Regions from separate parts of the Serratia sp. Res13-Sevr-LER1-36-b genome, predicted to be linked through region 3. Evidence: predicted binding sites of a transcription regulator. Region 3 holds the regulator's gene; each other region holds the start of a gene.

Region 1 (8,217 bases), on a different contig from region 3:
CTACGTCATTCTGCGTCAGGTCATAGAGGGCAATGCTATAGATCGAGCTGCTGCCAGGAGGCTGATACTTCAGCCCAGCCTCATATTGCTCGCTGGTGGTCGGTTTGAGCAGATGCCCCTCTTTATCGGCAAGGACCGCTGGCGTCACCGCGGAGCTGTAACTCATATACGGCGAGAAACCGCTGTCAAAGTGGTACAGCAAAGAGGCTCGCCCCGTAAAGTGGTCGTCAGTACGGGCATCGGTAGAATCGGTATTCAGCACGGTATTCTTGGTTTCCAAACGGTCAACGCGCCCGGAAAGATTGAGATACCAGTTGTCGAGGCTGACTTCATCCTGCAGATAGACTCCAGTCTGCTCATAACGCCGTTTGGAATCGGTATGACTGAGAATAGTAATATCTGGCCCGCCGGAAACGCCGGTGAATGGGTTCAACGACGTGGCCGAACCAGACTCTTCCCACAAGTTATTGGTAAAACGCTGATAATCCAGCCCCAGCATCACCTTATGTTCCAACGCGCCAGTTGCGAACTCCGCCGCCAGTTGGTTATCCACGGCATAAGCATCCAATGACGTATTGGAGCCGCTGTACCAGCGGTTTAATTCGCTGCGGTCGGCGTTCCAGCCAATCTGGTAAACCTGCTCCAGCTCCACGTTGGAGTGGGTATAGCTGGCATTTTGACGGAATGACCAGACGTCATTAAAACTATGTGAGAAGTCATAACTGTAGATTTGCTGCCAACGTTTGAACACATTGCGGCTGCTTTCGCCGTCAAAAAATCCCCGGCCAAGCTTGTCCCCACTGGTGGTATAAATACTGCCGTCTGACGGCACCGCGCTGTGGTAGCCACCGGAAGGGTCTTTTTGCAGATTGGCCTGCAGCAGCAAAGAGGTATTTTCATCCGGTTGCCACAGCAACGAAGGCGAAATCGCATAGCGCTCTTCACGCTGATGGTCATACATGGTGTCGCTGGTGCGGGTAATGCCGGTCAAACGGTATGCCCACTGATCGTTCAATGCCCCAGTCGAATCAAACGCACCGCCTTTGGTATTGTTGTTTCCGGCCATCACATTGACGTGATTTTCACTGGCAAACTGCGGCCGTTTGCTGGTCATCGCCACCAATCCGCCAGGGATACTTTGCCCATACATCACGGACGATGGGCCCTTAATCACGTCGATGCGTTCCAGGAACCAAGGGTCGATCTGCAAAGCGTTATAACTGCCGCCGTCGCTAAGCAGGCGTAGGCCGTTCAGGAAGGTGTTATTGACGTCGCCACCGTGAAAACCGCGCAGAGCGATAGTATCGTAACGCGTCGCGCCACCAGAAAAGTTAGTAAAAACGCCTGGGGTATATTTCAGCGCATCGTTAACCGTCAAAGCCCCTTGGTCGCTCATCTGTTGGCGTGTTACTACGGAGACAGATTGTGCAGTGAGTACCAGAGGCCGATCTGTTTTAGTGGCCCCCTGGCTGGTGCTGGCCTCATAGCCATGCGTCGCCGTTTCCGCCGTATCGGCGGGTTTGGCCGTTACCACGAGGGTATCTTCAGCTAAAGAGGTCAATGGCAGGAAAATCGCTAACGAGCAGTAAAGATAAGAACGACTGGCAGGAAAAAACGCAGGCATACCTGTATTCCCCATGGGATCTATTGAAATTGCACCGAAAACGTACCGTGCTGGCAACGCTGGCCAGTTTGGCGTACAGAGGTCACGGTGCTCTGATGTTGTTAGACATGAAATACTAATAACAATGATAATTATTATCTTTACTATTAATGAATACAAGTAGCAAAATGCACTCTGGTGAAGGGGGTTTCAGGCGGGTTCATTGGCTTATGAACGGTACGTCATCATGGATAAAACATTTTTCTTAGCAGGTTATGCTGCTGAGGCGTTTAGTTTTCATTTAGCTGTTAAATGCTATAAATCTGGATAACTCAAGGAGAGTGCATGACTCAAACAGCAAATCCCATCTCAGCCCCCTCCAGAAGATTGAAAGTGGTCTATGGCTGGTATGTTTATACGGTGTATGCGTTACTGGTCTTTAATCTCTATCTGGCGGTATACAACACTTGCGTTCGCCACCCCTTTGAATCACCGTTAATCTCCATGGCTCATAGCCTGTTTATCGCTTTTCTGCTCAGCCAGATCCTGAAGAAACGAAGAGGCTTCAGTTGGGTATTGCTGATCTACTTTATGACCATGCGCCTGTATTACGCCAATATTTTGCACACTGACTTTTCTGCCACCAGCCTGAGCCTGGTTTGGGTCGTCATGACACTGCTGCTGGCTGGTACTCTGTCTGTCAGGCAATTCAACGCTAACAAAGTACAACAGGAATGGTTGGCTCGCTTTGGTTGGCGCCAATGGGCAGTGTTAGTCGGGCTAGCGGCGATATTGACGCTATTACTCACCCGCGACTATCTGGGGTGACAGGTGACTCCGGGATGTGAGGTTCAGAGATATCTACCATGCGGCAGATTTTACTTAAGTTTTGCGCGTTTTCGCAGATTTTATCGGTAACGTAAACGCCAAAATAGCCTAATACCAGCAGATAGCCGATCATACATAGAATAAAAATAAGTGTTCTCAACGCTAGCTACCAACTCTGCAACATGACTAAAGTCATCATACCGTGAACAGACCGTTTTCGCCTATTTCAAAGTAACTGGATATTCTGCCAGACTGTATGCAGTACCATCACGAGCTTGTTCAGCCTGGAGACCCCATGAACCATTTGATGCTAGATATTGAAACGCTGGATATTACCCCGAGCGCGGTGATCCTGGTGGTTGCCGGCGTGTTTTTTAACCCCAAGACCGGTGAATTAGGGGCAGAATTTGAAGCGGCAGTGAACAGCCAGCAGGAACAACCGGGCCGGACAATCAGTCTGGATACCGTAGCCTGGTGGGCAAAACAGTCAGACGAAGCTCGTAAACAGGCTTTCGGAGGCAGCGAAAGTCTCAAGCGGGTCTTGACCAACCTGAGCCGTTTTATTCATATGCACAGCACCGACACGGTGAAAGTCTGGGGTAATGGCAAAGAGTTTGACTGTTCGATCCTGGAACATGCCTACCACCAGTTGGCAATGCCTTGCCCCTGGAAGTTCTGGGATACCCAAGATGCCCGTACTATCATTACGCTGGCAGAGTTGCATGGTTTCAATCCCAAGAAACAGCGTCCGTTTGAAGGCACACCACACCGGGCGCTGGATGATGCCAAACACCAGGCACGCTACGTTGCGGATACCATTTCAGCACTTTATTACCGCCAGCCCGCGGCAAAATGATCGCGCCAGGGAAAATCAAGCGCAAACGGTTTCCTGTCTGTCATCAATACGTTATCGCTTCCCATTTGCGGTTGGGATCTCTACTCTAGTCCTCTTTGTCATTCGGATGTGCCATTTTTGTTATGCAAAAATTTCTCTTTCTCCTGCTAAGCTTGGTGTTGCTCGGCCCTCTGGGAATCGATCTCTATCTGCCCACCATTCCTGCCATTGCCCTGGGCCTTAACAGCAGCGAAGCCTTGATCCAATCCACCATTTCGCTGTTTATTCTGGTGTTGGGTCTTGGCCAGGTGATCGCCGGTCCGCTGGTGGATAATTACGGTCGTAAACCGGTGGCCATCGCCGGGATCCTGATTTATATGGCGGGCGCAGTAATGGCTGCGCTGGCGACAACGGCAGAAATTTTTGTCGCTTCGCGCCTGATGCAAGGCGTGGCCGTTTGCTGTACCGCCGTTGTCGCATTCAGTGGCGTGCGCGATCGGATGAATGGCGATGACGCCGCACGCGCTTTCGGTTTCCTCAACGGCACGCTGAATATCATTCCTGCACTGGCCCCGCTGCTCGGTGGCTTGCTGGCAGAAGCCTTCGGCTGGCGCGCACCATTCTGGTTCCTGGTGGGTTATGCCGCAGTGGTGTTATTGCTGGTCATCTTCTTCCTGCCGGAAACCCGCCCCGCGACTACCGTAGCTGTCAAAGGGCTCCCGGTACGACAGTATCTGCGCATTCTTGGCGATCGCCGGTTTATTTCCTTTGCGGTGGTCAATGCAGGGGCAATGGGGATGGCGCTGACCTATGTCTCATTGGCACCTAACGTGCTGATGGGCACCGCCGGGCTATCACCGCTGCAGTTCTCTTTGGTATTTGGGGCCAACGGTTTCTGGATCATGCTGGTCAGCTTTGTCGCCAACCGCATCATTCACAAGATTGGCCGCCCTTTCTGCCTGGCGACCGGCGGCATACTGATGGGGTTAGGCTGTCTTGCTTTAGTGTTGGGCGTGGCACTGCTGGGTGAAGCTGCACAAAGCCATTGGTTGGCTTATATCCTGCCCGTGGCCTGCGCCTGCGCCGGATTGGCTTTTGTCATGGGGCCGTCAACCAGCTATGCGTTAGAGCCTTACTCTAACGAAGCAGGTGTGGCTTCAGCACTGGTAGGCTTTATTCAGATGGCCGGAGGTGCCGCATTGGGCCTGATCGCCATGGCGTTACCACTGCAGCCCAAACTGTCGCTGGCGTTAGTGATGTTGGTAGGTTGCCTGCTGGCGCTACACGCACGGCAGCGCAGCAAGCAAATCAAAGGGCAGTTGAAAAAAATCGGCTGAGTCTATTCTTCAACAACAATAGGCACTCGTGCCGCCAAGGCTGTCAGCAGCTCGTAACCCAAGGTTCCGGCTGCGGCAGCCACATCATCAACGTGAAGATGCCTCCCCCACAGTTCGACGTCAGTACCAATGGTTGCCTGCGGGCACGGTGTCAGATCCACCGTCATCATATCCATGGAAACCGAACCTACTGTATGTGTCAGAACACCGTCCACCCAGACCGGAGTGCCGGTGGGCGCATGGCGAGGATAGCCGTCCGCATAACCACAGGCCACGACGCCGATACGCTGCGCCCCACCAGCGGCATAACGCCAGCCATACCCTACCCGGTCTCCTGCTTGCAGCTGTTGGATACCAATGATCTTGCTGTTCAGCGTCATCGCCGGTTGCAAACCGGTAGCAGCGATGTCCTGCCAGTTGCCGCTGGGTGATGCGCCATAAAGTATAACCCCCGGCCTCACCCATTCCCCCCGCGTCTGTGGGTGCCACAAGGTGGCCGCCGAGTTGGCCAGACAACGAGGCAGATCAATCGCAGCAGTAGCGCGTTCAATCACCGCCATCTGCTCCGTTACGCCTTCAGCACCGTCGGCGGTGGCGAAGTGGCTCATTAGCGTTATCGAACCAATATTACGCAACTCCTTTGCGGTTAACCAAGCGCTGTGCAGCTGCTCCGGGGCAAACCCTAGGCGGTTCATACCACTGTTCAACTTGAGATAAACATCCAAAGGGGCCTGTAAACGCGCTTCGGCAATCGCCTGTAGTTGCCAGTCGCTGTTCACCGCCGTGGTTAACCGGTAACGATCGATCAGCATCAGGTCTGCGGGCTGAAAAAAACCCTCCAGCAGCAGAATCGGCCCCTGCCAGCCAGATTCGCGTAGTAACACTGCCTCGGCCAGATCGAGCAAGGCAAAACCATCGCTATTCTCGCCCAGGCTGCGCCAGACATGCTGCAAACCGTGGCCATAAGCATTGGCCTTAACAACGGCCCAGATTTTAGCCGAAGGAGCAAAACGACGAACTACCTGCAGGTTATTGGTCAACGCGGCCAAATGCAGCGTAGCGGTAATCGGGCGAGGCATGGGCTCTCCTATCAGATTGGGGTTCAGCGTGCCGGGTGCACGTCATTCAAGGGAACAACAGGTCCCTGCCGAAAGTCTGCGCGGTAACGCGCCACCGCCAGATCGTCTGAAGCAATGGCCGGGGTGATCCCAGAGATCAAGTCGGCAAGCAACTGCCCGGAGCCGCAGGCCATCGTCCAACCCAAGGTGCCATGACCGGTATTTAAATAGAGATTTTTCAGTGGGGTGCGCCCCACGATCGGCGTGCCATCTGGCGTCATCGGGCGCAGCCCCGTCCAGAATGTGGCCTCCTCAACCCGCCCACCGTTCGGATACAGATCGCGTACTACCATTTCCAGCGTTTCACGCCGCTTCTGCTCCAACTGGGTATTGAAGCCAACAATTTCCGCCATACCGCCCACACGGATGCGCTTATCGAAGCGAGTAATGGCAATTTTATAGGTTTCGTCCAGCACGGTAGAGAATGGCGCGGCCGCTTCATTGGCGATCGGGATGGTTAATGAGTAACCTTTCAACGGATAAACCGGAATGGACACCAGATCGCGCAGTAGCGCGGTAGAATAGGCGCCGAACGCCACAACATAGCTATCGGCAGTCATGATTTCACCATCACACTGCACGCCGGTAATCTTATCTCCTTCCACCAGCAAGCGTTCAACGTTGCGGTTAAACAGGAAGTTGACTCCGGCCTGCTGAGCCAGCTTGGCCAACTGCTGGGTGAACAGTTGGCAGTCCCCGGTTTCATCATTCGGGAGTTGTAAGCCGCCAGTAAGCTTGTGAGCAACCTGCGACAACGCCGGTTCAACCGTCGCCAACTGGCTGGCCTCCAGCAGTTTGTAAGGCACTCCGGCGTCCTCCAGCACGGCAATGTCCTTGGCAGCGCTGTCAAACTGCTGCTGGGTGCGGAACAGCTGCAGCGTACCGCCTTGACGGCCTTCATACTGAATCCCGGTTTCCTGCCGCAGAGCTTTAATGCAGTCGCGGCTGTATTCCGCCAGACGCACCATACGGCCTTTGTTGGTCATATAGTGGGCGGTATCGCAGTTTTTCAGCATCTGCCACATCCAACGCAGTTGGAAACTGCTGCCATCGAGGCGGACTGCCAACGGCGCGTGACGTTGGAACATCCATTTGATCGCCTTCAACGGTACCCCAGGTGCTGCCCAAGGTGCGGCGTAACCTGGAGATATTTGCCCGGCATTGGCCGCACTGGTTTCCAAGGCTGGCCCGGGTTGACGATCGATCACCGTCACCTCATGGCCCGCTTTTGCCAAATACCAGGCACTGGCAACCCCTACCACTCCGCTACCTAAAATAACCACTCTCATCGCTGACTCCAGCTCAAGGATCGATAAAGCACAATCTACCAATAACAGGAAATTAACTCAGTGGAAAAAACTACTCAACAAATCGTTTATTAATCGTGACAATATTCACAATTATTTTATCGTTGATGCGCCCGGCTTTGGCAATAGCGGATAAAAAATAACGATAAGATACTGTTAAAGCGCATTTTGCCGATAAAACAGGCTATTCATCCCCCGAACACATCAGCGAAAATCTCCAGTTGTACAGGCAATGACAACCTACGCATTGCAGAATATAAATCTTTTAAATTAAATACTTCAGGCGAATAATTCCAACCATGACCATTACACATCAGTTTCCTCTGCCTCACGGTTCGAATGCCTGGTTGAGTGCCGCCACAGGCCGCAAAGCTGGCTTACGCGTAGCTACCCCAAGTGGTTATCAGTGCTCAGCACGGATGATTTCAAACGATTTATTACGACTTGGACTATCATTGTTAAAGGGTCTGCCAAAAGAGCCGACGCCGTTCATAACGAGGGTGCGCTGATGACTACTTCGACACAGAAAAAGGTTAAGGAAGATAAACGTCTGAGCGATGGACCGGACTGGACATTCGACCTGTTGCAGGTATATCTGGAACAGATTGACCGGGTTGCCAAACATTACCGGCTCGACACCTATCCGCATCAGATCGAGGTCATCACCTCCGAGCAGATGATGGATGCCTATTCCAGCGTCGGGATGCCGATCAACTATACCCACTGGTCATTCGGTAAAAAGTTCATCGAAACCGAGCAGCGCTATAAGCATGGCCAGCAGGGGTTGGCCTATGAGATCGTGATCAACTCCAACCCGTGTATTGCCTATCTGATGGAAGAAAACACCATCACCATGCAAGCACTGGTTATGGCTCATGCCTGCTATGGGCACAACTCGTTTTTCAAAAATAACTATCTATTCCGCAGTTGGACGGACGCCAGTTCGATCGTCGATTATCTGCTGTTCGCCCGCCATTACATCAGCGAGTGTGAGGAACGCTATGGCGTGGAAGAAGTAGAAAAGCTGCTGGACTCTTGCCATGCGCTGATGAATTACGGGGTCGATCGCTACAAACGGCCACAAAAAATCTCGCTGGTGGAAGAAAAAGCCCGCCAAAAGAGCCGTGAGGAGTATCTGCAAAGTCAGGTCAACTCGCTGTGGAAAACCTTGCCGCGAGTCGATCGCGAA
Region 2 (8,217 bases), on a different contig from region 3:
TGGTGCGTCTGGGTTGGTCCCATGGCGATCAGGAAATTTTCTCTATCGACGAGATGAAAGAGTTCTTTACCCTGGATGCGATCAACAAATCCGCCAGCGCCTTCAACACCGAAAAGCTGCAGTGGTTAAACCATCACTACATTAACCATATGCCAGCGGAAGAAGTGGCGGTGTATCTGGCATGGCATGTTGAGCAGCAGGGGATTGAAACCCGCAACGGTCCGGAACTGAAAGATCTGGTCAAACTGCTGGGCGAGCGTTGTAAAACCCTCAAGGAGATGGCGGAGTCTTGCCATTACTTCTACCAGGACTTCAGCGAGTTTGACGCCGATGCGGCGAAGAAACACCTGCGTCCGGTCGCACGCCAGCCGCTGGAGGCCGTGCGCGCTAAACTGGCCGCTATTACCAACTGGACGCCAGAGAACGTGCACGACGCCATTCAGGGCACCGCAGACGAACTGGGCGTGGGTATGGGCAAAGTAGGGATGCCATTGCGTGTCGCGGTCACTGGCGCTGGCCAGTCACCGGGCATGGACGTTACCGTACATGCTATCGGCCAGGCTCGCTCCCTCAAGCGTATTGATCAGGCGTTGGCTTATATTGCCGAGCGTGAAGCGCAAGCCTGACCGTTAGTTGCTAGCTAAACCGACAAAGCCCTGCGAAGTGATTCGTGGGGCTTTTTTCTTGCCGGTTTATTTTGTGCCCAAAGCGGCGGTTTTTTAGTATTAAACGCGCTGATTTGGCGGCTTTTTCAGCGCTTGATCGAGGAATTCAATTTAGCCGTTGACAGGGTTTCTGGGGTTTCATATCATGCGCCCCGTTCACAGGATTTCGTGATTGTGGATTGGGGCTATAGCTCAGCTGGGAGAGCGCTTGCATGGCATGCAAGAGGTCGACGGTTCGATCCCGTCTAGCTCCACCAACCTTTTATCTCAGGAAGGTTGGGGAATACCGTAACGCACGGTTAATGCGTACCACTTTTGTGGGGCTATAGCTCAGCTGGGAGAGCGCTTGCATGGCATGCAAGAGGTCGACGGTTCGATCCCGTCTAGCTCCACCACCATTTGAAAAGCCGACCCTTGGGTCGGCTTTTTGCTTTTGTGCTGTAAGAACACCGCCGCATGTTGTGTCTATTCCTCGCCTTCAGTTCGAGCAGTATTGTCATTGGGCCATCAAATAAAAAACGCCCGATAAACTTCATCGGGCGTCTTAAGACTAGAACTTGTCGATTCTAAAGCTGTTAGCCCAGAACCAGGCCTGTGATGGCCGCTGACAGCAGGCTAACCAGAGTTGAGCCGTAAACCAGCTTCAGGCCGAAGCGTGAAACCACGTTGCCCTGATGTTCGTTCAACCCTTTAATCGCACCGGCTACGATACCGATAGAAGAGAAGTTGGCGAAGGACACCAAGAACACGGACAGAATACCCATGCTGCGTGGGGACAGCTCAGCACCGATTTTCTGCAGTTCCATCATGGCGACGAATTCGTTGGAAACCAGCTTGGTGGCCATGATGCTGCCAACCTGCAACGCTTCGTGCTTAGGCACGCCAAGGACCCAGGCAAATGGATAGAAGAAGTAGCCCAGGATTTCCTGGAAGCTCAGGCCGAAGATGGCGCTGAACAGGCCGTTAAGCGCGGCAATCAGGGCGATAAAGCCAATCAGCATCGCGGCAACGATAATCGCCACCTTGAAGCCTGCCAGAATGTATTCACCCAGCATTTCAAAGAAGCTTTGGCCTTCGTGCAGATTGCCGAGGTGCAGCTCTTCTTCTTTACTGGTGTCATAAGGGTTGACCAGTGAGAGGACGATAAAGGTGCTGAACATGTTCAGTACCAGCGCCGCCACTACATACTTGGCATCCAGCATGGTCATGTACGCACCAACGATGGACATGGAAACTGTCGACATCGCGGTAGCAGCCATGGTGTACATGCGTTTTTCTGACATCTTGCCCAGCACATCTTTATAGGCAATGAAGTTCTCAGATTGGCCCAGGATCAACGAACTTACGGCGTTGAAGGATTCCAGTTTGCCCATACCGTTCACTTTAGACAGCACGGTCCCGATGATGCGGATGATAAACGGCAGCACTTTGATGTATTGCAGAATACCGATCAGGGCAGAGATGAACACGATTGGGCACAGCACCTTCAGGAAGAAGAAGGCCAGACCTTTATCACCCATCCCGCCGAACACAAAATCAGTCCCTTGCCCCGCAAACCCGAGCAACTTGTCGAACATTGCTGCAAAGCCTTTTACAAAGCCTAAACCTGCTTCCGAGTTCAGGAAGAAATAGGCCAGTAACACTTCAATAACTAACAACTGAATAACATAGCGGATGCGGATGTTTTTACGATCGCGGCACACTAACAGGGCCAGGATCGCAACCACCACCAACGCTAACGCAAAGTGCGCAATATGGGACATGTTTGCTCCAAATTTGAGGCAGGCTGAATTTCGGTTGTCATTTTATGTAACGCCAAGTTTAAAAACGAGACATTCATAGCAAATATGGAAAATCATAGTGGAGATAGTCCTAATCTATGACGGCAAAGCACCAAAGATCAAGATGTTAATAAAGATGCGTGTTCGTGGCATTTTTGTGCTACTTTTATTATTAAGCGTGATCTGCTCTGAACCCTGTGATCTAGAGTAGATGGAAACGCCAGGATTTCATGCGATCTGTTCGATAAAACCTTCGTTTTTGGCTATCGCAGAGATAACCATTATCGCTGCAAATGCACTTGATAATCATTATCACTTGGGTAAAGATGAAGGTGAGCTAAATTAGTAAGGGTTTTCGCTATGCTGAACAGTCGCGCGGTTAACAATTCCTCCAGCCGCCCGTCCAGAAAGATCAAACTTTCTCTGATGGGGCCTGCCTTTATCGCCGCCATCGGCTATATCGACCCCGGTAATTTTGCCACTAATATTCAAGCTGGCGCTTCTTTTGGCTACACGCTGCTGTGGGTGGTGGTATGGGCCAACGTCATGGCGATGCTGATCCAACTGCTGTCTGCCAAACTCGGCATCGCTACCGGTAAAAACCTTGCCGAACATATCCGCGATCGCTTCCCGCGCCCGGCCGTCTGGGCCTATTGGGTGCAGGCGGAGATTATCGCGATGGCCACTGACTTGGCTGAGTTTATCGGTGCCGCGATCGGTTTCAAACTGCTGCTGGGGGTAACGCTGTTGCAGGGGGCTGTCCTCACCGGCATTGCCACCTTCCTGATCCTGATGCTGCAAAAACGCGGGCAAAAGCCACTGGAGCTGGTGATAGGCGGCCTGCTGCTGTTTGTGGCAATGGCCTATATCGTGGAACTGGTATTTTCTCAGCCGCAGCTGAGCGGGTTGCTTAGAGGGATGGCGATCCCTGATTTGCCGAATGGTGACGCGGTGTTTCTTGCTGCAGGGGTGTTAGGGGCAACCATCATGCCGCATGTGATTTATTTGCACTCTTCTCTGACGCAGACCGCCGGTAAAGACTCTAAAGCAGAACGTTATTCAGCCACCAAGCTGGACGTGGCGATCGCCATGACCATTGCCGGTTTTGTTAACCTGGCGATGATGGCCACCGCCGCTGCCGCATTCCATTTCAACGGCCACAGCGGCATTACCGATCTTGACCAAGCCTACCTGACGTTGCAGCCGCTGCTCGGCAATGCGGCGGCCACCATTTTTGGCCTGAGCCTGGTTGCCGCAGGTCTCTCTTCTACGGTGGTAGGGACCTTGGCGGGGCAGGTGGTGATGCAGGGCTTTGTCCGTTTCTATATTCCTATCTGGGTGCGGCGGGTGGTCACCATGATGCCATCGTTTATTGTCATCATGATGGGGATGGATGCGACGCGTATTCTGGTTTTGAGCCAGGTACTGCTGAGCTTTGGTATCGCCCTGGCGTTGGTGCCGCTGCTGGCGTTTACCGGCAACCGTGAACTGATGGGGGATATGGTCAATGGTCGTCTGATTCAGAATCTCGGTAAGCTGATTGTGTTGGTTGTGGTTGGGCTCAACGGTTATTTGCTGCTCAGCAACCTGATTTAGGATAGTTCCTCTCGCCCTAACCCTCACTCGTGGCGAGGGAATGAACGTGCTACAGACTGACTTCTGAACCTGATTACGATGCCGATCGGCTCCCTCTCCCAGAGAGGGGTTGGGGTGAGGGGTCAATCATCATGATCGTGATGATGCTTGTTCTTATAATGCTGTTTTTTATACTGTTTGTAATAGTATTTATCGGCCTTGCGGTAGCGGCCATCATGATAGTAATAATTTTTGTGCCAGTAATCGCGGTCACGCCAGCGATAGCCATCCCAATAGTAGCCCCGGCGGTTGCGTTCCCCTAAATCACGCCCCTGATGGCCATGCCACCAATCGCGATCGCGCCAGTCGTAACCGTCCCAGTAATTGCCCCGTTTGTCCTGGTCACCAATCTGCAGTGAGACCCCCGGCAGCAAATCAATATTGACGCTGCTAGCATGGGCGGTGGGCATGAAAAGCGTCACCAGAATGGCAGCGGTAAACAGAGGTTTGAACATTTAGGCTCCCTTGGCCGGATACCGATAATGAAGCACGTTCATCGGTATAGGTTTTGGCCATGCAAAACGGTTGTTATCCCTCGTTCTTTAACGCGATGCGTAAAATCCATGAGGTATTTATCCGAGGGATGCTATCGCCGTGGAGCGACCGCGCCTTTGGGGAAATTCTGAAAGCCATGGGGAACACCGGGGATTGGGAGTTATCTGAGAGGAAAGGTGAAAAAACCGCCGATAATCTACCGGCGGTTTGTAAGCGATTACATCAGGATCTGCTCAATCTTGGCGATCTCTTCTGCGCTGAACTTACGGTTGGCCAACATACCGACCGCATCTTCAATCTGGCTGACTTTGCTAGCACCGATCAAAACGGAAGTGACCCGATCGTTACGCAATACCCAGGCCAGCGCCATCTGCGAAAGCTTTTGGCCACGCTGTTCTGCCAGCGCGTTCAGTTGGCGAACCTTTTGCAGTTTCGCTTCGGTAATCTGCTCGGGAGTGAGTGAGCGGCTGCCGCTGGCTGCGCGGGAATCAGGCGGAATGCCTTGCAGATAGCGATCGGTCAGCATGCCTCCGGCCAGTGGTGAGAAGGCGATAGACCCCACGCCATGCTCTTCCAGCGTATCCAGCAACTCGGGTTCGACCCAGCGTTCAAACATCGAGTACTTCGGCTGGTGGATCACGCAAGGAGTACCAAGCTGTTGCAGTATGGCAAATGCCTGCCGCGCCCGTTCGGCCGGGTAATTCGATAACCCGACATACAGCGCTTTCCCCTGGCGGACTATCAAATCCAGCGCCGCCATGGTTTCTTCCAGCGGCGTATCTGGGTCAGGGCGGTGATGGTAGAAGATATCCACATAGTCGAGCCGCATGCGTTGCAGGCTCTGGTTCAGGCTGGCGACCAGGTATTTCTTTGATCCCCAGTCACCATAGGGGCCAGGCCACATGGTGTAGCCCGCCTTGGAAGAGATAATCAGCTCATCGCGATAAGGCTGGAGATCCTGATGCAAAATGCGGCCGAAATTCTCCTCGGCAGAACCCGGCGGTGGCCCGTAGTTATTGGCCAGATCGAAGTGGGTAATGCCAAGATCGAAGGCACGATGTACCAGACTGCGCGCATTGTCATACAGCGAGCTATCACCAAAGTTGTGCCACATACCGAGTGAAACGGCTGGCAGTTGCAGCCCGCTGCGGCCACAGCGGCGATATTCCATATTCTGGTAGCGGGCAGGCTCAGCTTGATAAACCATAAAATCCTCATCGACGGCGGGAAATGATATTCAGTGTATGCGCTTACATCTGGGTTGTCAGAGTGCCAGATCACGCTAATTGTCCGCCATTTATTCAAATTGCTTATGGATGATCTCAACTGCATGCCATTAGTGCGCAGATGTAAAGTGAGGTTTCCAGTGCCTCTTGCCGATAAAGTTCGAAAATTCGGCAGCATCTTTAATACTTAATACTAACCATTCTCCCGTTACCTAGGTGATGATCATGAGCAAGAGCTATACGGTGGCAGATTACCTTCTCGATCGGTTAGCCCAGATTGGCATTCGCCACTTTTTTGGCGTACCGGGAGATTACAACCTGCAGTTTCTCGATCACGTTATTGATCATCAGCAGATAACCTGGGTCGGCTGCGCCAACGAGCTAAACGCCGCCTATGCTGCCGATGGTTATGCCCGCTGCAAGCCAGCTGCGGCACTGCTGACCACCTTTGGCGTGGGTGAATTAAGTGCGATAAACGGCATTGCCGGTAGCTATGCCGAATACCTGCCGGTGATCCACATTGTTGGCGCCCCGGCTTTGCGAGCCCAGCGTGCTGGGGATTTGTTGCACCATTCGTTGGGGGATGGGGATTTCGGTCATTTTGCCCGCATGGCGAAAGAGGTCACCATCGCCCAGGCCAGCCTGACGGCCAGCAATGCGGAAGCGGAAATCGATCGCCTGTTGACCACCGCACTTTATGAGCGCCGCCCGGTGTACCTGCTGTTGCCAAGTGACGTTGCTGAAGCTCCGTTGGCTTCGCGCCCGGCACCTTTAGTGTTACGCCAGCCCAATCTGTCCGACGTTTCCTTACAGGCATTTATCGCCGCCGCACGGGAAAAACTGCAGGCAGCGCAAAAGGTTTCCCTGCTGGCCGATTTCCTGGCAGAACGCTTTGGTGCCGAACCGGTGCTGGAACAATGGATGAATGAGGTCAATATTCCCCATTCCACATTGCTGTTAGGCAAAAGCGTGTTGGATGAAACCCATGCCTGCTTCACCGGAACCTATGCCGCAGCCGCGAGCGATCCGCAAGTCAAGCAGCAGATTGAGGGGGCCGATGTGGTGATTAACGTCGGGGTGCGTTTCACCGACGCCATCACCGCCGGGTTTAGTCATAACCTGCCCGTGGATAAATGCATAGATATTCAGCCGTTCGAGGCAAGGGTTGGGCAGCAGGTATTCAGCCAGGTCCCGATGCGGGACGCTGTGAAGGCCTTACACCAACTGACGTTATCGTTAGCCAGCCAATGGACGTTGCCGTCGATTAAACGGCCAGCGCTGCCAGGTCCGAGTGCCAGCGGTCTGGATCAACATGGTTTCTGGCAGCAGATCCAAGACTTCTTGCTGCCGGGAGATATCCTGATTGCGGAGCAGGGCACCGCCTGTTTTGGCGCGGCGTCGTTGACGCTGCCGCAGGGTTGCCGGTTTATCGTACAGTCCTTATGGGGGTCGATCGGCTATACCTTACCGGCGGCGTTCGGCGCGCAGACTGCCGAGCCTCAGCGTCGGGTGGTGTTGCTGATTGGCGATGGGGCCGCTCAACTTACCGTGCAGGAGTTGGGGAGTATGTTGCGCGATGGGCAAAAGCCGGTGATCTTGCTGCTGAATAATGACGGTTACACTATCGAGCGAGCCATCCATGGGCCGGAACAGCGCTATAACGATATCGCGCAATGGAACTGGACGCGGTTACCGCAGGCTTTATCGCTCGATCATCAGATGAAGTGCCTGCGCGTCACCGAGCCTGAGCAGTTGCGTGCGGCGCTTGGAGAGGTCGGTGGTTGCGAGCAACTGGCGTTTATCGAGGTGGTGCTGCCGAAAATGGATTTTCCCGAACTGCTCGATAGCGTGTCACGGGCCATTCAATCGCGTAATGCGGCGGCTTGATCGTTGGCATTTTCCAGCAGGCGATCCAATAACCACAGCCCCGCTGGACCCGGCGGGGTAAGCTTGGACCATACGGCGTCGACCGAGATAGTTTGCGGCCAGCCACGCATTTTCAGCTCTGTCAGACGTTGCTGCCCGTACTGTTTGACCAGCCAGTGCGGCAATATCGCCCAACCTGCCCCTTGTTCCGCCATCTCCAACAGCATCAGATAGCTGGGCGCCGACCAGGTTCGCCCGCGCGGTTTAGTCGCGTTGTTGCTGGTATAGGTGTTCAGGTAAAGTTGGCGGCTGCTGGCAAGGTGGGCCTGCGTCAGGGCCGGGAGACGGGTCAGCGGATGGTCATGAGCGACAAATAGCCCCATTTCAGTCTGTTCTGGCAGTCTGGAGACGGCAATCTCGGGGGGATAGGTGGGTTGAACCGCCAGCATTCCCAGGTGAGCGCGGCCAGTCTGTAGCAGATCCAGCACATCCTCCCCTTCGGCGATCATACACTCCAGCTCAATATCCTGATAACGCCGCTCGAAATGT
Region 3 (8,217 bases):
TTTTCATCATCTCGACTTATATATTCGCGATGCGAATTAATATCATTTGTAGAGCGCTCTCATTTTTAGAGCAAATCGGCGTTTTTCGCTTGCTGAAACCTTTCAATCCACAGGGGATTAGCTTTTTTAAGCTTTTATTATCTGATTTTATTCGAAATTATTTATAAATAGTGACCTTGCTCATTATTGTAACGAATTATCATCAATGTGTGCACCTTGTCATACTTTGACAAATCTATCTCACTTTTCATTTGATAATTCGCGTCGCGAAAAATAGTCTAGCTACAGTATCAAGGCCGAGGTGAATTTTATCACCCGGCACAATTTTACCCGATTAGGGTTTTTTATTAGCGACCGTGCAGGGCAGTGGTGAACGCAGGCGGGCGCACTTTAAAGTCAAAGTCAAAGAGGAATTTTCTTATGGGTACGCACGGTGCTCAGCGTAAAACGCTGGCGCTCGCTGTCGCGGGTGCACTATTAGGAAGCGGATTCGTTATGGCCCCAGAAGCGCAAGCCGAAGGGTTTATCGACGATTCTACGCTGACCGGTGGGGTCTATTACTGGCAACGTCAACGCGATCGCAAAGACGTTGAAACCGGTGATTTTAAAACCAACCTCTCTCACTCTACCTGGAACGCCAACCTGGATTTCACCTCCGGCTATGCGGCGGACATGTTTGGTATCGATGTGGCGGCGTTCACCGCCATCGAGATGGCCGAATCTAGCGAGAGTGGCCACCCGAACGAAATCGCGTTCTCCAGCCGTAACCGTACCTATGACGAAGATTACTCCGGCGATAAAAGCGGTATCAGCCTGTATAAAGCGGCCGGTAAGTTCAAGTACGGCCCGGTCTGGGCGCGTGCCGGTTATATCCAGCCAAGCGGGCAAACGTTGCTGGCCCCGCACTGGAGCTTTATGCCGGGTACCTACCAGGGTGCTGAAGCCGGTGCCAACTTTGACTATGGTGATTCAGGTGCGCTGAGTTTCTCCTACATGTGGACCAACAAGTACAAAGCGCCTTGGCACATCGAGATGGACGACTTCCGTCAGAACGATCGCAAAACCGACGTTTCCTACCTGCACTCGTTGGGTGCCAAATACGATTTCAAAAACGACCTGGTGCTGGAAGCCGCGTTTGGCCAGGCGCAAGGCTACGTGAATCAGTATTTCACCAAGGCGTCTTACAAGTTTGATCTGGCCGGCAACCCAATGACCACCAGCTACCAGTTCTACGGCGCAGAAGACCGCATCGGTGATAATCGCGATCCGAACAGCATCTATGATGGCCTGGCGTGGTTGCAGGCGCTGACCTTCGGTTATACCACCGGTCAGTTCAACTGGCGTCTGGAAGGTACTATGGTCAAGGCGGAAGGTAACCAAGGCTTCTTCCTGCAGCGTATGACCCCAACCTACGCCTCCTCAAATGGCCGCCTCGATATCTGGTGGGATAACCGTTCCGACTTTAACGCCAACGGCGAAAAAGCCGTGTTCGGTGGCGTGATGTATGACCTGAGCAACTGGAACCTGCCAGGCATGGCCGTCGGTGCTTCCTACGTTTATGCCTGGGACGCCAAGCCAAGCACCAACCCGATTTACGATCAGAGCCAGCGCCTGAGAGAGAGCGCTTACAGCCTGGATGCAATGTACACCATGCAGGACGGGCGCGCCAAAGGCACTCTGTTCAAACTGCACTTCACGCAGTATGACAACCATTCCGATATTCCAAGCTGGGGTGGCGGTTACGGCAACATCTTCCAGGACGAGAAAGACGTCAAATTCATCGTTATCGCACCGTTCACCATCTTCTAATGCGCTCCCCGGTGGCCAGGCTGCCGGGGAAAGGTCACAGGACTTTAACCATGAAAAAACTGATGCTGATTATCGCTGCGGTTGCCGGGCTTAGCGCCTGTTCGCAATCGGCCGCGCCACCGGAAGATGTCAAGCTGCGCCAGGCCTACAGCGCCTGTATCAATACCGCGGAAGGTTCCCCAGAGAAGTTACAGGCCTGCCAGGCGGTGCTGAACGTGTTGAAGCAAGAGAAAAAGCACCAACAGTTTGCTGAGCAGGAAACCGTGCGAGTGCTGGATTATCAAAGCTGCATCCAGGCCGCCCATACCGGCAATGGCCAGGCGTATGACGCCAAATGCGGCAAGCTGTGGAAAGAAATTCGCGCAAACAACAACTGATTACGCAAGAGGTTGCAGATGAACAAGTTTAAGATGAGTGCTCTCGCCGCCCTGACGGCTACCGTTGGGCTATTGGGCAGCGTAGGTTCTGCCATGGCCAACCAGCAGGTGGTTGATCAACTCAGCCAGTTGCAGGTCAATTTGAAAATGTTGGACAACCGTGCTGCCGAGAACGGCGTGGACTGTGCCAAGTTGGGGGCCGACTGGGCGTCCTGCCACAAAGTGTTGATCACCTTGACCAACGGCAATCAGGAAATCAAAGATAAAGACTGGGCGATCTATTTCCACAGCCCGCGCCAGACGCTGAAGGTTGATAACGACCAGTTCAAAATCACCCACATTACCGGCGATCTGTATAAGCTGGAACCGACAGACAAATTCACCAGCTTCCCGGCCAATCAGGCGGTGGAAATCCCGATTATCGCTGAATACTGGCAGCTGTTCCGCACCGACTTCCTGCCGCGCTGGTATGCCACTTCCGGCGATGCTCAGCCTAAGATCCTGTCAAATACCGATACCGAAGATGTTCACCAGTTTGTTGCCCCGTTCACCGGTGACCAGTGGAAGCGTACCAAGGATGACAACAACATTCTGATGGTGCCGGAAAGCCGCTTCACCAAGAACCAGGATCTGAAAGTGTTGCCGATGGCATCGCTGCGTGGGCAAATCATCCCAACCCCGATGGAAGTTAAAGTCCATTCGAAGGATATTGACCTGAGCAAAGGCGTGGCGTTGGAACTGAGCGCCTTGACCAAACCAGCGGCAGATGCGGCAGCCGAGCGTTTTGCCCTGCTGGGCATTGAGAGCCAGGTGAGCGGTTATCCGATCAAGACGGATATTAAGCCAGCGGCATTCAAAGGCGATCAGGCCGTTCCAGGTGCCTACCAACTGAAGATCGGCGAGAAAGGTGCCGAGATCGTCGGTTTCGATCAGACTGGGGTGTTCTATGGTCTGCAATCCATCCTGTCGCTAATCCCTTCGGATGGCAGCAAGAAGATCGCGACGCTGGATGCCAAAGATGCACCGCGCTTCCAATACCGCGGCATCTTCCTGGACGTGGCGCGTAACTTCCACCAAAAAGACGCCGTATTGCGCCTGCTGGATCAGATGGCAGCCTACAAGCTGAACAAATTCCACTTCCACCTGACGGATGACGAAGGTTGGCGCATTGAGATCCCTGGCCTGCCAGAGTTGACTGAAGTGGGCGGCCAGCGTTGTCATGACCTGAGCGAGACCACCTGCCTGATGCCACAATATGGCTCTGGCCCGGCACCGCACGGTGGCTTCTTCTCCCGTCAGGACTATATCGACATCGTTAAATATGCTCAGGCACGCCAGATTGAAGTGATCCCTGAGATCGACATGCCGGCGCACGCCCGTGCGGCGATTACCTCCATGGAAGCTCGCTACAAGAAGCTGCTTGCCGAAGGGAAAGGGAAAGAGGCCAACGAGTTCCGCCTGGTGGATCCGACTGATACCTCCAATACCACCTCGGTGCAGTACTTCAACCGCCAGAGCTACCTGAACCCATGCCTGGATTCCTCCAAGAACTTCGTGGACAAAGTGATTGGTGAAGTGGCCCAGATGCACAAAGAGGCCGGTCAGCCGCTGAAAACCTGGCACTTTGGTGGGGACGAAGCGAAGAACATCCGTCTGGGCGCTGGCTATACCGACGTGAAAAACCCGGAAGCGGGCAAGGGTATCCTCGATCTGAGCAAAGAAGACAAGCCGTGGGCCAAGTCGCAGGTTTGTCAGGCCATCATCAAAGATGGCAAAGTGGAAGATATGGAACACTTGCCAAGCTACTTCGGTCTGGAAGTCAGCCAGTTGGTGAAAGCGCACGGCATTGACAGAATGCAGGCGTGGCAGGACGGCCTGAAAGATGCCAAAGACTCGAAGGCCTTCGCGACCAAGCATGTGGCGGTGAACTTCTGGGATACCCTGTACTGGGGTGGCTTCGACTCGGCTAACGACTGGGCGAACAAGGGTTATGACGTGGTGATCTCTAACCCGGACTACGTCTACATGGACTTCCCGTATGAAGTCAGCCCGGACGAACACGGTTATTACTGGGGCACCCGTTTCAGCGACGAGCAGAAGATCTTCAGCTTTGCGCCGAACAACCTGCCGCAGAACGCCGAAACCTCGGTTGACCGTGACGGTAACCACTTCGCCGCCAAGAGCGACAAACCGTGGCCGGGCGCATATGGTCTTTCCGCCCAACTGTGGAGCGAAGTGGTGCGTACCGACCAGCAGATGGAATACATGATTTACCCACGTGCCGTGTCGCTTGCAGAACGTGCATGGCACCGTGCCAGCTGGGAGCAGGATTACAAAGCTGGCCGTGAGTATAAAGGTGGCGAAACCCATCAGGTCGATACCAAAACGCTGGATCAGGACTGGCTGCGCTTTGCCAACCTGATCGGGCAGCGTGAACTGGCCAAGATGGATAAAGCGGGCGTGAGCTATCGCCTGCCGGTCCCAGGTGCTCGTATCATCGGGGGCAAGTTGGAGGCGAATATTGCTCTGCCGGGCCTGGGAATTGAATATTCCACCGACGGCGGCAAACAGTGGCAGCGTTATGACGATAAAGCGCGCCCAGCGGTGGCGGGTGACGTGCAAATCCGAGCAATCAGCCCGGATGGCAAACGCTTCAGCCGTGCCGAACCAGTGAAAGCGTAAGTGAGAACTCCGCCCACCTACGTGTCGGTAGAGGGGCGGAGATAGTGCAAGGTGAGAGCAAACTGCAATTGTGATAATTGAGTGGATATTTTTCCCCGGGCCTGTCCGGGGATTTTTTTGCCTGTCATCCGGGCATAAAAAAACCGCCATTTAGGCGGTTTTCACGTTCTGGCGAGCCAGAATCAGTTCTTGTTGTGCAGCGTTTCGTTCTCGCGGCAGTCACCGGTTTCACAGTGGCCGTACAGGTACAGGCTGTGGTTGGTGAGCTTGATACCGTGTTGCTTGGCGATATCGCGCTGACGCACTTCGATGGATTCGTCGCTGAACTCGATCACTTTGCCGCAGTCCAGGCAAATCAGGTGATCGTGATGGTGTTGCTGAGTCAGTTCGAAAACCGACTTGCCACCTTCAAAATTGTGGCGGGTCACAATACCTGCGTCGTCAAACTGGTTCAGCACGCGGTATACCGTGGCCAGGCCAATTTCTTCGCCCATATCTATCAGTTTTTTGTACAGATCTTCCGCACTGACGTGATGGCATGCCGGATCCTGTAATACTTCCAGGATTTTGAGTCGCGGAAGAGTGACTTTTAAGCCAGCCTTCTTCAATGCGGAGTTGTTATCAGTCATGCGGATTCAGTCCTGTTACTATGCTAATCAAGTTGAGGCGTTCTCGCCTATGGCATCGGTTGGCACAAAGCGTTAATTGCGTCTCATTATAGAACCGGTTGCTGCAAATAGAAACCGCCGGTTGTTAACAAACATATCTTTGCACGTTTACAGGGTAATCATGCAAAGCTTTGATGGATGGGATAAACCGATATCTCAGTCTACCGTGGCGAGGTAGGAAGTTACAAACTTGTAGCTTCTATTGCTCTAATCCGTGATGCCGATAACAGAAGGGCGCGCTATACGGCGCCCCCACCATGTGTTACGTATCCGCCGGGGCAGAGGCTTAGCCGACGATCTCGGCCAGGCTCAGCTCTTCAGTGATTTGCTTGACCCAGGCGTCTACACGTTCGTTGGTCAGCTCCGGTTGACGATCTTCGTCAATGGCCAGCCCGACAAAGTGATCATCGTCTGCCAGACCCTTGGAGGCTTCAAAATGGTAGCCTTTGGTTGGCCAGTGGCCGACGATGGCCGCACCGCGTGGTTCAATGATGTCGCGGATGGTGCCCATCGCATCGCAGAAATATTCCGCGTAGTCTTCCTGATCGCCACAGCCAAACAGCGCCACCAGCTTGCCGTTAAAGTCGATGTCTTCCAGCGTCGGGAAGAAATCATCCCAGTCGCACTGGGCTTCGCCGTAGTACCAGGTTGGGATACCGAGCAGCAGGATATCAAACGCTGCCAGATCTTCTTTGCTGCTTTTGGCGATGTCGTGGATTTCTGCCACGTCGTTGCCGAATTTTTGCTGAAGCGTCTTTTGGATCATCTTGGCAATGTTTTCGGTATTGCCAGTGTCGCTGCCAAAGAAAATGCCTACATGAGCCATAGTAAAGATAACCTTTTAATTCAAATGAATGTGTTGCGTAAACGCGGCCTGAGGCGCTGCCAAGGGCAGGCTTGCTCAGCCGTAAATGCGTATCATGCCAGAAATTTGCCCTGAGGTTTTATCGCGTTTATGCGATGCCTCTGCGGAGGTGGAACCGATCTGGCGTCATCCTTAACGCCGTGCCGCGCGTGCGGCGGCAGAGATCAGTGTTCTGGCTGTTCTTCTGCCAGTTGGGCCAACAGCATTTGTTCGATCAATTCGCTGCGGCTGATATTGCGCTGGTCGGCCAGTTTGTTGAGAGCATCTACCGCGTCTGCGTTGATTTTCAGCTCCACACGCCGTAATCCACGCACTTTGTCCCGTCGTAGCTGATTGCGCTTATTAATTCTAAGCTGTTCATCACGGGAAAGCGGGTTGGTTTTCGGGCGCCCTGGACGGCGTTCATCTGCGAACAGATCCAGCGTCGTGCGATCCGTTTGTTCTTTTGCCATTGTTGCGCTACTGCAAGGGAGTTTGCATCAAAAAGCGGTTTACGCTTCCAGACGGTTCGATTTACACAATTCGGGCCAATAAACCCTAACCCAAATTCACCCCCAGCCAAGTGCAGCTTCACACCTGGACAGGGCGGCAAAATTATAGCGCGCCATATTACCCCAGCAGATGGAGCGCCGACAATGCCTAACTTAGCGACAAACGCGCTAAGCTATTCTCTCTAGCGCGTTTTTTCGCCATTTAAGCTCAGGGCTGGTCAATAAAGCGGTGGATTGCCCGTAATACGGCGTCCGGTTTCTCCGCATGGACCCAGTGACCGGAGCCTGCAACCACATAGGCGCGTGCCTGCGGGAACTGACGGGCGATGTCATCGCGGTAGCTATCCTGCACGTAAGGCGAGAGGCCACCACGGATAAACAGCGTCGGGTGCGGCCAGGGTGGAACCTCTTGCCAGCCGATAATGTTCTCATATTGCTCGATCAACACCGGCAGGTTGAACCGCCAACTACCAGCATGAAAAGATTTCAACAGAAACTGGATCACGCCTTCTTCATCCAGCGTGGCTCGCATGAGCTGCGCAGCCTGCTGACGCTGGGTGATACCCGCATCGGTGACGGCTTGCAGTGCGGTAAAGATCTGGTCATGGCGGCGAGTGTCGTAATCCACCGGGGCGATATCGATCGCCACCAGCCGTTCAATTCGCTCCGGGGCTAGCGCGGTCAACGCCATCGCTGCTTTGCCGCCCATTGAGTGGCCGATTACGATGGCTCGCTCGATTTGCAAGTCGTCTAACAGCGTCAACAGATCCTGCGCCATCGCCGGGTAGGTCATCTCCGCCGCGCGCGGTGACAGCCCGTGATTGCGCAGATCGACCTTGATCACCGTATGCTGCTGGTTCAGATCGCGTGCCAGAACGCCCAGGTTATCCAGATTGCCAAACAGGCCGTGGATCAGCACGATCGGTAGGCTCGCTGGCGTGGCAGCCTCTGCGGCCAATAATTGATAATGTAATTTCATGGTGAAGTTCATGATCTTGAGATAATGAGTTAGGTTAACATGGCTAGAGAGATTATTGGTTGGTCCGCAGAATTTTGCCGATATTTCATGGTATGGTGAGGGCTTGGCGGCCAAGGCGGTTGGCTAAAGTCTGCTTTTGCCGTTTGGGAGAACATTGTAGTGTTCGCACCCGCGCTTTTAACCTTATAATCCCATGGCTTGAATGCACCAATTGGCTTCAGGTTCATAAGTAGAAAAAACGTACTGGATAAAGATGAAAACTATTGAAGTCGACGAAGAACTTTACCGTTATATTGCCAGCCACACGCAACATATCGGTGAAAGTGCGTCTGATATTTTACGGCGT
Region 4 (8,217 bases), on a different contig from region 3:
AGCCAGTTGTTGCGTTTCCAGGCGTTCACGCAGCAGTTTTTTATCGACTTTGCCGACCGGGGTTAACGGTAGTGACTCCACCTGAATAAAGCGGTCGGGCAATTTAAATTCGGCCACGCCCTGCTCACGCAGATGGCGGCGCAGCACCACGGGTTTGACTGCCTCGTGCGCGATGACGAAGGCACAGCTTTTTTCACCCATCAGATCGTCCGGCATCGACACCAGCGCGGCGTTAATCACCGCAGTGTGGCGCAATAACAGGTTTTCAATTTCTTCTGCGGCAATCTTTTCGCCCCCCCGGTTGATTTGGTCTTTCTGCCGCCCTTGTACCTGCACATAACCGTCCGCCGTCAGGCTGATCAGATCGCCGGAACAGTAGAAACCGTTCTCATCAAAGGCTTCGGCATTATGCTCAGGGCTTTGGTAATAACCGCGGAAGGTGTATGGCCCACGCGTCATCAGGCGGCCCGTTTCCCCTACCGGTAGCGGATTACCTTGTTCATCTGCCACCCACAACTCGTCGTCCGGGCACATTGGCGTGCCTTGGGTGGTGAGAATGTGTTGGTCGTCGTCATCCAGCAATGTGTAGTTCACCAGCCCTTCGGCCATGCCAAACACCTGCTGCAACTGGCAGCCGATCTCGTTGCGTATGCGGGCCGCCAGGGTTTCCCCCAATTTGGCGCCGCCAACCTGCAGCAGCGCCAGGCTGGCTAACGGCTGATTGCTGCCCCACTCTTCGATCGCCTGTAGCCACAGGGTAACGGCTGGAGGCACCAACGCGGTGACCGTGATCTGATGCTGTTCGATCAGTTTGAAACATTGTGCAGCCGCGGGATCGCTGGCAAATACCACCAGCCCGGCACCGTAAAACACCCCCAACACGCCCGGAGAACTCATTGGGTAGTTGTGGGCCACCGGCAACGCACATAGATAGCGGGTAGCACTGTCAAAGCGGCAAATCTCCACGCTGCGGCGGATGCTGTAGTAATAATCGTTATGAGTGCGCGGGATCAGCTTCGGCGTACCGGTGCTGCCACCGGAAAGCTGGAAAAACGCCACCCGATCGGCGGCCGTTGGCGTCGGTTCAAAAGCACCGAGTTCCTCTTCCAGCCAAGCGGCCAACGCCTGTTCACCTTCGGCCTGATTACGCAGCCCAACCACCCGTAGCGAAGGATGCTGTTCTCTGAACGTATCCAGGAACTGATCCTGAGCGAACAGGGCGTGATCGCGATCGGCAATCAGCAGCGCAGGCTTGATTTGGCTGGCATAGGCGTTCAGTTCGCTACGTTGATGGCTGAACAGGGCATTCACCGGCACCACGCCGATTTTTAACAGAGCAAAGAACACCACATAGAATTCAACCACGTTGCCAAGTTGAACCAACGCGGTATCGCCCGATTGCAGTCCGCGTCTTAACAAGGCGGCACCTAGACGGTCGGAAAGCTGTTCCAGTTGGCGGTAGCTTAAGCTGCGTTGTGGGTCGATCATGGCAACGGCGTCATTGTTGGCCTGACGGGACAAAATGTCGGTCAATGGCCGATCGATCCAATAGCCGCGTTCGCGGTAACGGCGCGCGAACTCTTCAGGCCAGGGGGTAAAAGCAATAGTCATGAGGGACTCTCTATCCTTGATTAAGACCGAACGCACGCAGAATGGTGCTGAGTTTGGTGCCAGTTTCGTGCCATTCGGACTGCGGGGAAGAGTCCTGCACGATGCCCGCACCGGCAAACAGGCGCACCTGATTACCCTTGACGGTGCCGCAACGGATGGTAACGACCCATTCTCCGTTGCCCTCGGCGTCACACCAGCCAACGATGCCGCCAAACAGCTGCCGGTCAAACGGCTCAAGCTGTTCGATGAGATCGCGCGCTGCCAGCGTTGGAGTACCGCATAATGCTGGCGTCGGGTGCAGCAGACAGGCTAGTGACAGAGCATTCTCTGCCCGATCGGCCACTTCACCGTCGATTGGCGTCGAAAGATGCCACAACGTGGTGGTACTGAGCAGTTCGGGGGTTGCGGGAATATGCAAATGACTGCAACGCCCAGCCAAGACCTGACGCATGCCTTCGGTCACGATCTGGTGCTCATAACGGTCTTTGCCTGAAACCAACAACTGTTCGCTGACGGCCCGATCCCGCTGCGGATCGCTTTCCCGCCGCGCCGAGCCCGCCAGCGGATTGGAATGGAACTGGTCGCCAAATTTACGCAGCAGCAGCTCCGGGCTGGCTCCCACCAATGCCCCCTCTGCCAGCGGCACGTGAAAATGGAAGCCGTGCGGATTCTGGGCAATGATGCGCGCCATCAACGCTGCGTGGTCTACCGGCTTGCTGGTTTCAATGTCCAACAGGCGGGCGAGTACCACCTTATCCAATCGATCACCGCTGGTTGCCTGTACGGCATCGCTAACCATCTGCATAAACTGCGGCTGCGCTGGCAATTCGGTTTGGCGCACAATCTCAGGGAGCGATCCGGCAGCAGGCGCCAAGTTGGCCTGCAGGGTTTCACGATCGAACCATTGTGTCTGTTGTGGGATAAACAGTGACGAGGGTTGACGAGTATCGAAAGGGATTGCGCCGCACAGCAGCGGATCCTTGATGCCTGCCTTGCGGGCTTGCGCAAAAGCCTGCTGTATCGCCTGCTGGAATTGACCCTGCAGGTCATCGCCATCAACCGCTGGCAAGGTGATGCGGGCAAAGCATCCCTGGGTGCTCAGACTGCGAAAAGGCGAGGTAAAAAAGAAACCTGAAGTCGGGGATATTGTGGCGACCTGTGCCAGATCTACACCCTGTTGCAGGTCCTTTTGCGCAGCGCCCTTAACGGCTACGTCCATAGGTACTTCCTCTTGTTTCATTAACAATAACCAATATAATAATGATTATCATTTGTATTGCATCCGCGATAAAGTACCTGCCAGAACTTACCATGTCAATAAACGTAACCTCTTCTGCTAACCCACATTAACAGTTAAACTTGGCGGTTTCTGACCAATGAATGATAATCATTCGAATTAAAAGGATGTCACCGATGTCAATTCCCCTACGGCTCAGCCTGGCGCTGTTTGGCCTGCTGGCATTGAGCGTAGCCCAGGCCGAGACTCAAGCCTGGCCGCGCAGTATCGAAACCTCGCACGGCGTTATCACCCTTAACCACCCCCCACAGCGCATCGTTTCCACCAGCGTGACGGTTACCGGGACACTGCTGGCGATAGACGCTCCGGTGATCGCCAGCGGAGCCACCAGCCCAAACAATAGGCTGTCGGATCGGCAGGGCTTTTTCCACCAGTGGGGAGAGATTGCGGCCAAACGTGGAGTGAAGCGGCTATATATTGGTGAACCCAACGCCGAGGCGATCGCCGGTGAGGCACCTGACCTGATTGTAATGTCCGCTACCGGAGCCGATTCTGCGGTGCGCCTGTACGATCAACTGTCGGCCATCGCTCCGGTACTGGTGGTGAACTACGACGATAAAAGCTGGCAGGAACTGGCCAACATCCTCGGCGTAGCGACCGGCCATGAAGCACAAGCGGAGAAGATCGTCAGCGAGTTTGATCGCCGTGAGAAAACGCTGAAACAGCAGATGACATTGCCACCCCAGCCCATAACGGCACTGGTGTTTCGCAGCGATGGCAAGAATGCCAACCTGTGGACCGCCGACTCATCACAAGGGCAACTGCTGCAACAGCTAGGCTTTACCCTGGCCACCTTGCCGCCCAAACTCAACGCCAGCACCAGCCAAGGGGCGCGGAAAGACATCGTCCAACTCGGCGGTGAAAACCTGGCAGAAGGCTTGAATGGCCAAACGCTGCTGTTATTCGCCAATGACGAAAGCGACGTACAGCGGCTGATGAGCAACAGTTTCCTGGCCCATCTGCCCGCGGTGGAGAACAAGCGGGTTTATGCCCTGGGGAACGACACCTTCCGGCTGGATTATTACAGCGCCAGCAACTTGCTGACGCGTCTGGAAAAGCTGTTTATTTCTCCGTAGTCGCAGTGGCGGGTTGGAGTTTATCGCTCTGCCCGCCCATGCTCACGTTGCGCAGGCCACGCATGGCAAACGCCAGCACCACAGCCAGCAGCGCCGCACCGAAACCGAAGCTGGTCGAACTCATCGCTGGCAGCATAAATGCCCCCATCGCGCCGAGCAGCAAAGCGCCAAGCGCATCCCCTACTACGTTCTGCGCGGTCCACAGGCCGTTAATCCGGCCCAGAAACGCGTCCGGCGTCAGGTTCTGTATCAGGCCATATTGCAGCAGCGAGTTCAGTGCGCTGAGGTAGCCAAACACCACCAGGCACAACAACGCCATGCCGTACCAAGGCATCAGGCCAAACAACCCCACGGCCACGAAAGCCGCTATCGCCGTTATCAACATCATCCAGCCTGGCCGTGCCATCTGAGCCACCCGGCCACTGGTAAATGCGCCAATCGCCGCCCCTAATGGCACCGCCGCATACATGATCCCCAAACTCTGGGTGGTAACCTGCCACATGCCCGAGATAGCTGGATATAATACGCGCACCGCACTGGCCATGGTCATCAACGCACCAATCAGCGCCACCATGCCAATCACCTTGTTCTGGAACAGGAAGGTGAAGCCGCCGATCAATGCCCGCAGCGGGTGTTCACAGGGCTGCGGCGGAGGTGGTAACTGGGGCAGTTTTAATAGCGGGATCAGAGTGATCAACGTCCCCAAGGCCGCCAGTGCATAGTTCCAACTGATACCCGCCCCGGCGATCACCAGCCCGCCGATAGCGGGAGACAGGATCGACCCAAAGCGCACGGTCAGCATGCTGATGGCCCCGGCCTGTACGATATTCTCACGGCCAACGATGGCCGGTGTCGCCGCCAGCAACGCCGTCACGCCTACCGCACCAAAAAATCCGTCCCACACCGCGAGAAGATAAATGGCCGTCAATGAAGGTGCAGGCAGCGCAGCATTGAGGCACAGCCCCAGAAAACCCACACCGCAGGTTGAGCGCGCAAACAGGATCAGGCGACGGCGTTCATAACGATCGGCCAACACGCCCCCCATCAGTAAACCGGCAAACATTCCGCTGCCCGCCAGGGTCACCGACAACCCGACCAACAAGGTTGAGCCGGTTAACGCCTGGATCTGCACCGGAATGGCAATCGCCATCAGGCCCAATGCCAGGATCGAAATAAAACGGGCGCAGAATACGGCACGAAAAGCGGGGTTGGTCCTAAGCAGGCTAAAATCGAGCAAAATAGAGGGTTTATTCATTTTGTTATCACCACAACTTATATCCTTGATCTTCCACAAACAACGACACGATATTCGATAGGCTCAGCGCTAGTGCTGGTCAGGCTGCCATGCTACCATAGATAAATACAATCAATAATGATAATAGATATCATTGATATTCAGTTAACAATGGGCTGTCATGTTCCGGCTTACACCTAATTGCTCTCCTCCGCTTCCTGACCGCAGGGGCATTCTGTTTCTGGGGTTATCCCACTCCTTCTGGCAGCGCCTGTTTGGCCTGCTGTGCGCCTTTGCCGTGCTGCTGTTGGTAATGATGCTCAGCCTATCGCTAGGGGCTAAATCCATTCCTTTCAGTAACGTCGTTGCCGCTCTGAGTGGCCAATGCAATGGCGCAGACTGCGTCATCATTACTGAAGCACGTCTGCCACGCACGCTGATCGGCGTATTAGCTGGCATCGCGCTTGGGCTGGCTGGCGCACTGATGCAAACCCTCACCCGCAACCCGCTGGCAGACCCTGGTATCTTGGGGGTTAACTCCGGGGCCGGTTTCGCCGTGGTGTTGGGCATTACCTTCTTTGGTGCGACCAATGTCAGCCAATATCTTTGGTTCGCCTTTGCCGGTGCGCTGTTTGCCTCGCTGTTGGTAGCGCTGGTAGGCGCAATGGGCGGCAGCCGCGTTAATCCTGTGCGCCTGACGCTGGCCGGGGTGGCGCTGGCCGCTGTGCTGGAAGGGATGACCACCGGCATCGCTCTACTCAATCCTTTGGTGTTCGATCAGCTGCGTTTTTGGCAGGCTGGCACACTGGACATTCAGAATATGGCGGTGGTACGTGCCGTAGCATTGCCAATCCTGCTGGGCACGCTGATCACCCTGTGGCTTAGCAAGGCGTTGAACAGCTTGAGCATGGGGAGTGAGCTTGCAGCGGCGCTCGGCACCGGAATTATTCGCACCCAACTGCTTGGCCTGTTGGCTATTACGCTGCTGTGTGGCGGAGCTACCGCCGCCGTTGGCCCTATCGCCTTTGTCGGGCTGATGATGCCCCACATTGCCCGGCGGCTGGCGGGGTCAGAACTCAACTGGATGCTGCCCTGGACGCTGGTTTTAACGCCAATCCTGCTACTGAGCGCTGATTTACTGGGGCGCTTTCTGGTCGCGGGGGAACTGCGGGTCTCCATCGTACTTTCCCTGATCGGCGCGCCGATGTTGATTATGTTGGTGCGCCAGCGCCGTATGTTCCGGCGGGGAGGATAAGATGAGCCTGTTGGTTTCCCGCCAGATCCTCGCCAAAAAGCCGTTTCGGCTGGCGCGCCCTTTAGCAACTGCCCTGCTGTTGTTATTCGCCTGCCTTGCGCTGGCGGTTTATGCCCTCGGTTCTGGTACCTTGCAGCTCAGCGCTGCGCAGGTGATCGACGCGTTACGCGGCGAAGGCCCGGCCAATCTTGCGGTGATCGTCACCCAGTGGCGTTTGCCTCGTGTGGCCATGGCTTTACTGTTGGGGGCAGCGCTCGGCCTCAGCGGTGCGATTTTCCAGTCACTATTGCGTAACCCGCTCGGCAGCCCTGACGTGATTGGTTTCAATACGGGAGCCTATAGCGGCGTACTGGTCGCCATCGTGCTGTTTAACAGCAGCGTTATCGGCATTACCTCTGGGGCGTTGGCGGGTGGCCTGCTTACCGCCGGGGTGGTTTATCTGTTGGCCTGGAGCAACGGGGTAGAAACCTTCCGCCTGATTATTGTCGGGATTGCCGTTCGTGCCCTGCTGCTGGCCGCCAATACCTGGATGATCATCAGCGCCTCATTGGAAGCGTCCATGACAGCTGGGCTATGGTATGCCGGATCCCTCAACGGCATCACCTGGGCGAAAAGCCTGCCGGTGCTGGCGGTGCTGCTGCTGGCGTTACTGGTATTGCTGACGTTGACAAGGCGCATGCGGTTGCTGGAAATGGGGGATGACACCGCCTGCGCACTCGGCGTTGGGGTTGAACGTTCCCGGCTGTTGTTGTTGTTGGTCGGCGTGATACTAACCGCTGCCGCCACCGCCGTGGCCGGGCCGATTTCCTTTATTGCCCTGGTCGCCCCGCAAATTGCCCGCCGCCTGTGCGCCAACCAGCATGTCTTACTGCTCACCGCGCTGACCGGTGCCCTATTATTGCTGGCGGCCGATGTGGCAGCGCAGCGCCTGTTTATGCCTTATCAGTTGCCGGTCGGCGTCTTGACCGTCAGCATAGGTGGCATCTATCTGATTTGGTTACTTATCCGTGAGTCACGAAAAAAATGAATGCTGAAACCCCGTTAACCGCACCGCTGCGTGCCGAAAACCTGACGCTGAGCTACGACAAGAAAATCGTCGCACGCGATCTTTCAGTGTCTATTCCTCACGGCGAACTGACTGTCATTATCGGGCCAAACGCCTGTGGTAAATCCACGCTGCTGCGCACCCTCAGCCGCCTGATGCAACCGCAGGCGGGTTCAGTATGGCTGAACGGCCGACAAATCCGCGAATATCCCACCAAGGAAGTCGCACGCCAACTTGGCCTGTTACCGCAAAGCTCAATTGCCCCAGGTGATATCACGGTGTTCGATCTGGTTGCCCGTGGCCGCTACCCTCATCAGAGCCTGTTCAGCCGCTGGCGCGAAGAAGATCAGCAGGCAGTGGAACAGGCCATGCGCTCAACCGGCGTGGCGCAGTTGGCCGATCAACCCGTCGATACCCTTTCCGGTGGCCAACGCCAGCGGGTGTGGATCGCCATGGTGTTGGCCCAGCAAACACCGCTGCTGCTGCTGGATGAACCGACCACCTGGCTGGACATCACTCACCAAATCGATCTGTTGGAGCTGTTGCGCCAGTTGAACCGGGTGAATCATTATACGCTGGTAGTGGTGCTGCACGATCTCAACCATGCCTGCCGCTATGCCACCCATCTGATCGCCATGCGCGACGGCAAAGTAGTGGCCGAGGGCGCGCCAAAAGACATTGTTACGCCGGAATTGATCG

The links. Region 3 encodes Fur, which represses iron uptake genes when iron is present. Its sites were predicted from a motif close to ATAATAATGAGAACNACTATCAA; they were not measured.
Region 1: IMQ33_RS10990 (TonB-dependent siderophore receptor) is a predicted target of Fur. The motif match lies at 1,749-1,771, and genes of this name have one in related genera.
Region 2: IMQ33_RS09095 (Nramp family divalent metal transporter) is a predicted target of Fur. The motif match lies at 2,746-2,768, and genes of this name have one in related genera.
Region 4: IMQ33_RS09155 (isochorismate synthase) is a predicted target of Fur. The motif match lies at 2,866-2,888, and genes of this name have one in related genera.

Annotation. Positions count from the first base shown of each region.
Region 1 is NZ_JADACK010000017.1:206,850-215,066, reverse strand. It holds gene IMQ33_RS10990 (TonB-dependent siderophore receptor) at 1-1,624, opposite strand, end outside; gene IMQ33_RS10985 (hypothetical protein) at 1,949-2,431, shown strand; gene IMQ33_RS10980 (3'-5' exonuclease) at 2,727-3,287, shown strand; gene IMQ33_RS10975 (multidrug effflux MFS transporter) at 3,410-4,603, shown strand; gene dadX (catabolic alanine racemase DadX) at 4,606-5,682, opposite strand; gene IMQ33_RS10965 (D-amino acid dehydrogenase) at 5,706-7,010, opposite strand; gene IMQ33_RS10960 (SpoVR family protein) at 7,537-8,217, shown strand, end outside.
Region 2 is NZ_JADACK010000014.1:64,592-72,808, reverse strand. It holds gene gltX (glutamate--tRNA ligase) at 1-626, shown strand, start outside; tRNA gene IMQ33_RS09110 (tRNA-Ala) at 847-922, shown strand; tRNA gene IMQ33_RS09105 (tRNA-Ala) at 985-1,060, shown strand; gene IMQ33_RS09100 (NupC/NupG family nucleoside CNT transporter) at 1,241-2,428, opposite strand; gene IMQ33_RS09095 (Nramp family divalent metal transporter) at 2,807-4,042, shown strand; gene IMQ33_RS09090 (DUF2502 domain-containing protein) at 4,165-4,536, opposite strand; gene mgrA (L-glyceraldehyde 3-phosphate reductase) at 4,794-5,783, opposite strand; gene IMQ33_RS09080 (alpha-keto acid decarboxylase family protein) at 6,028-7,689, shown strand; gene IMQ33_RS09075 (LysR family transcriptional regulator) at 7,665-8,217, opposite strand, start outside.
Region 3 is NZ_JADACK010000037.1:192,198-200,414, reverse strand. It holds gene IMQ33_RS22020 (OprD family outer membrane porin) at 421-1,809, shown strand; gene chiQ (ChiQ/YbfN family lipoprotein) at 1,860-2,186, shown strand; gene IMQ33_RS22010 (beta-N-acetylhexosaminidase) at 2,205-4,868, shown strand; gene fur (ferric iron uptake transcriptional regulator) at 5,051-5,497, opposite strand; gene fldA (flavodoxin FldA) at 5,823-6,362, opposite strand; gene ybfE (LexA regulated protein) at 6,566-6,853, opposite strand; gene ybfF (esterase) at 7,101-7,883, opposite strand; gene seqA (replication initiation negative regulator SeqA) at 8,125-8,217, shown strand, end outside.
Region 4 is NZ_JADACK010000014.1:76,520-84,736, forward strand. It holds gene IMQ33_RS09150 ((2,3-dihydroxybenzoyl)adenylate synthase) at 1-1,611, opposite strand, end outside; gene IMQ33_RS09155 (isochorismate synthase) at 1,622-2,830, opposite strand; gene fepB (Fe2+-enterobactin ABC transporter substrate-binding protein) at 3,016-3,984, shown strand; gene entS (enterobactin transporter EntS) at 3,971-5,239, opposite strand; gene fepD (Fe(3+)-siderophore ABC transporter permease) at 5,400-6,473, shown strand; gene fepG (iron-enterobactin ABC transporter permease) at 6,475-7,500, shown strand; gene IMQ33_RS09180 (ATP-binding cassette domain-containing protein) at 7,497-8,217, shown strand, end outside.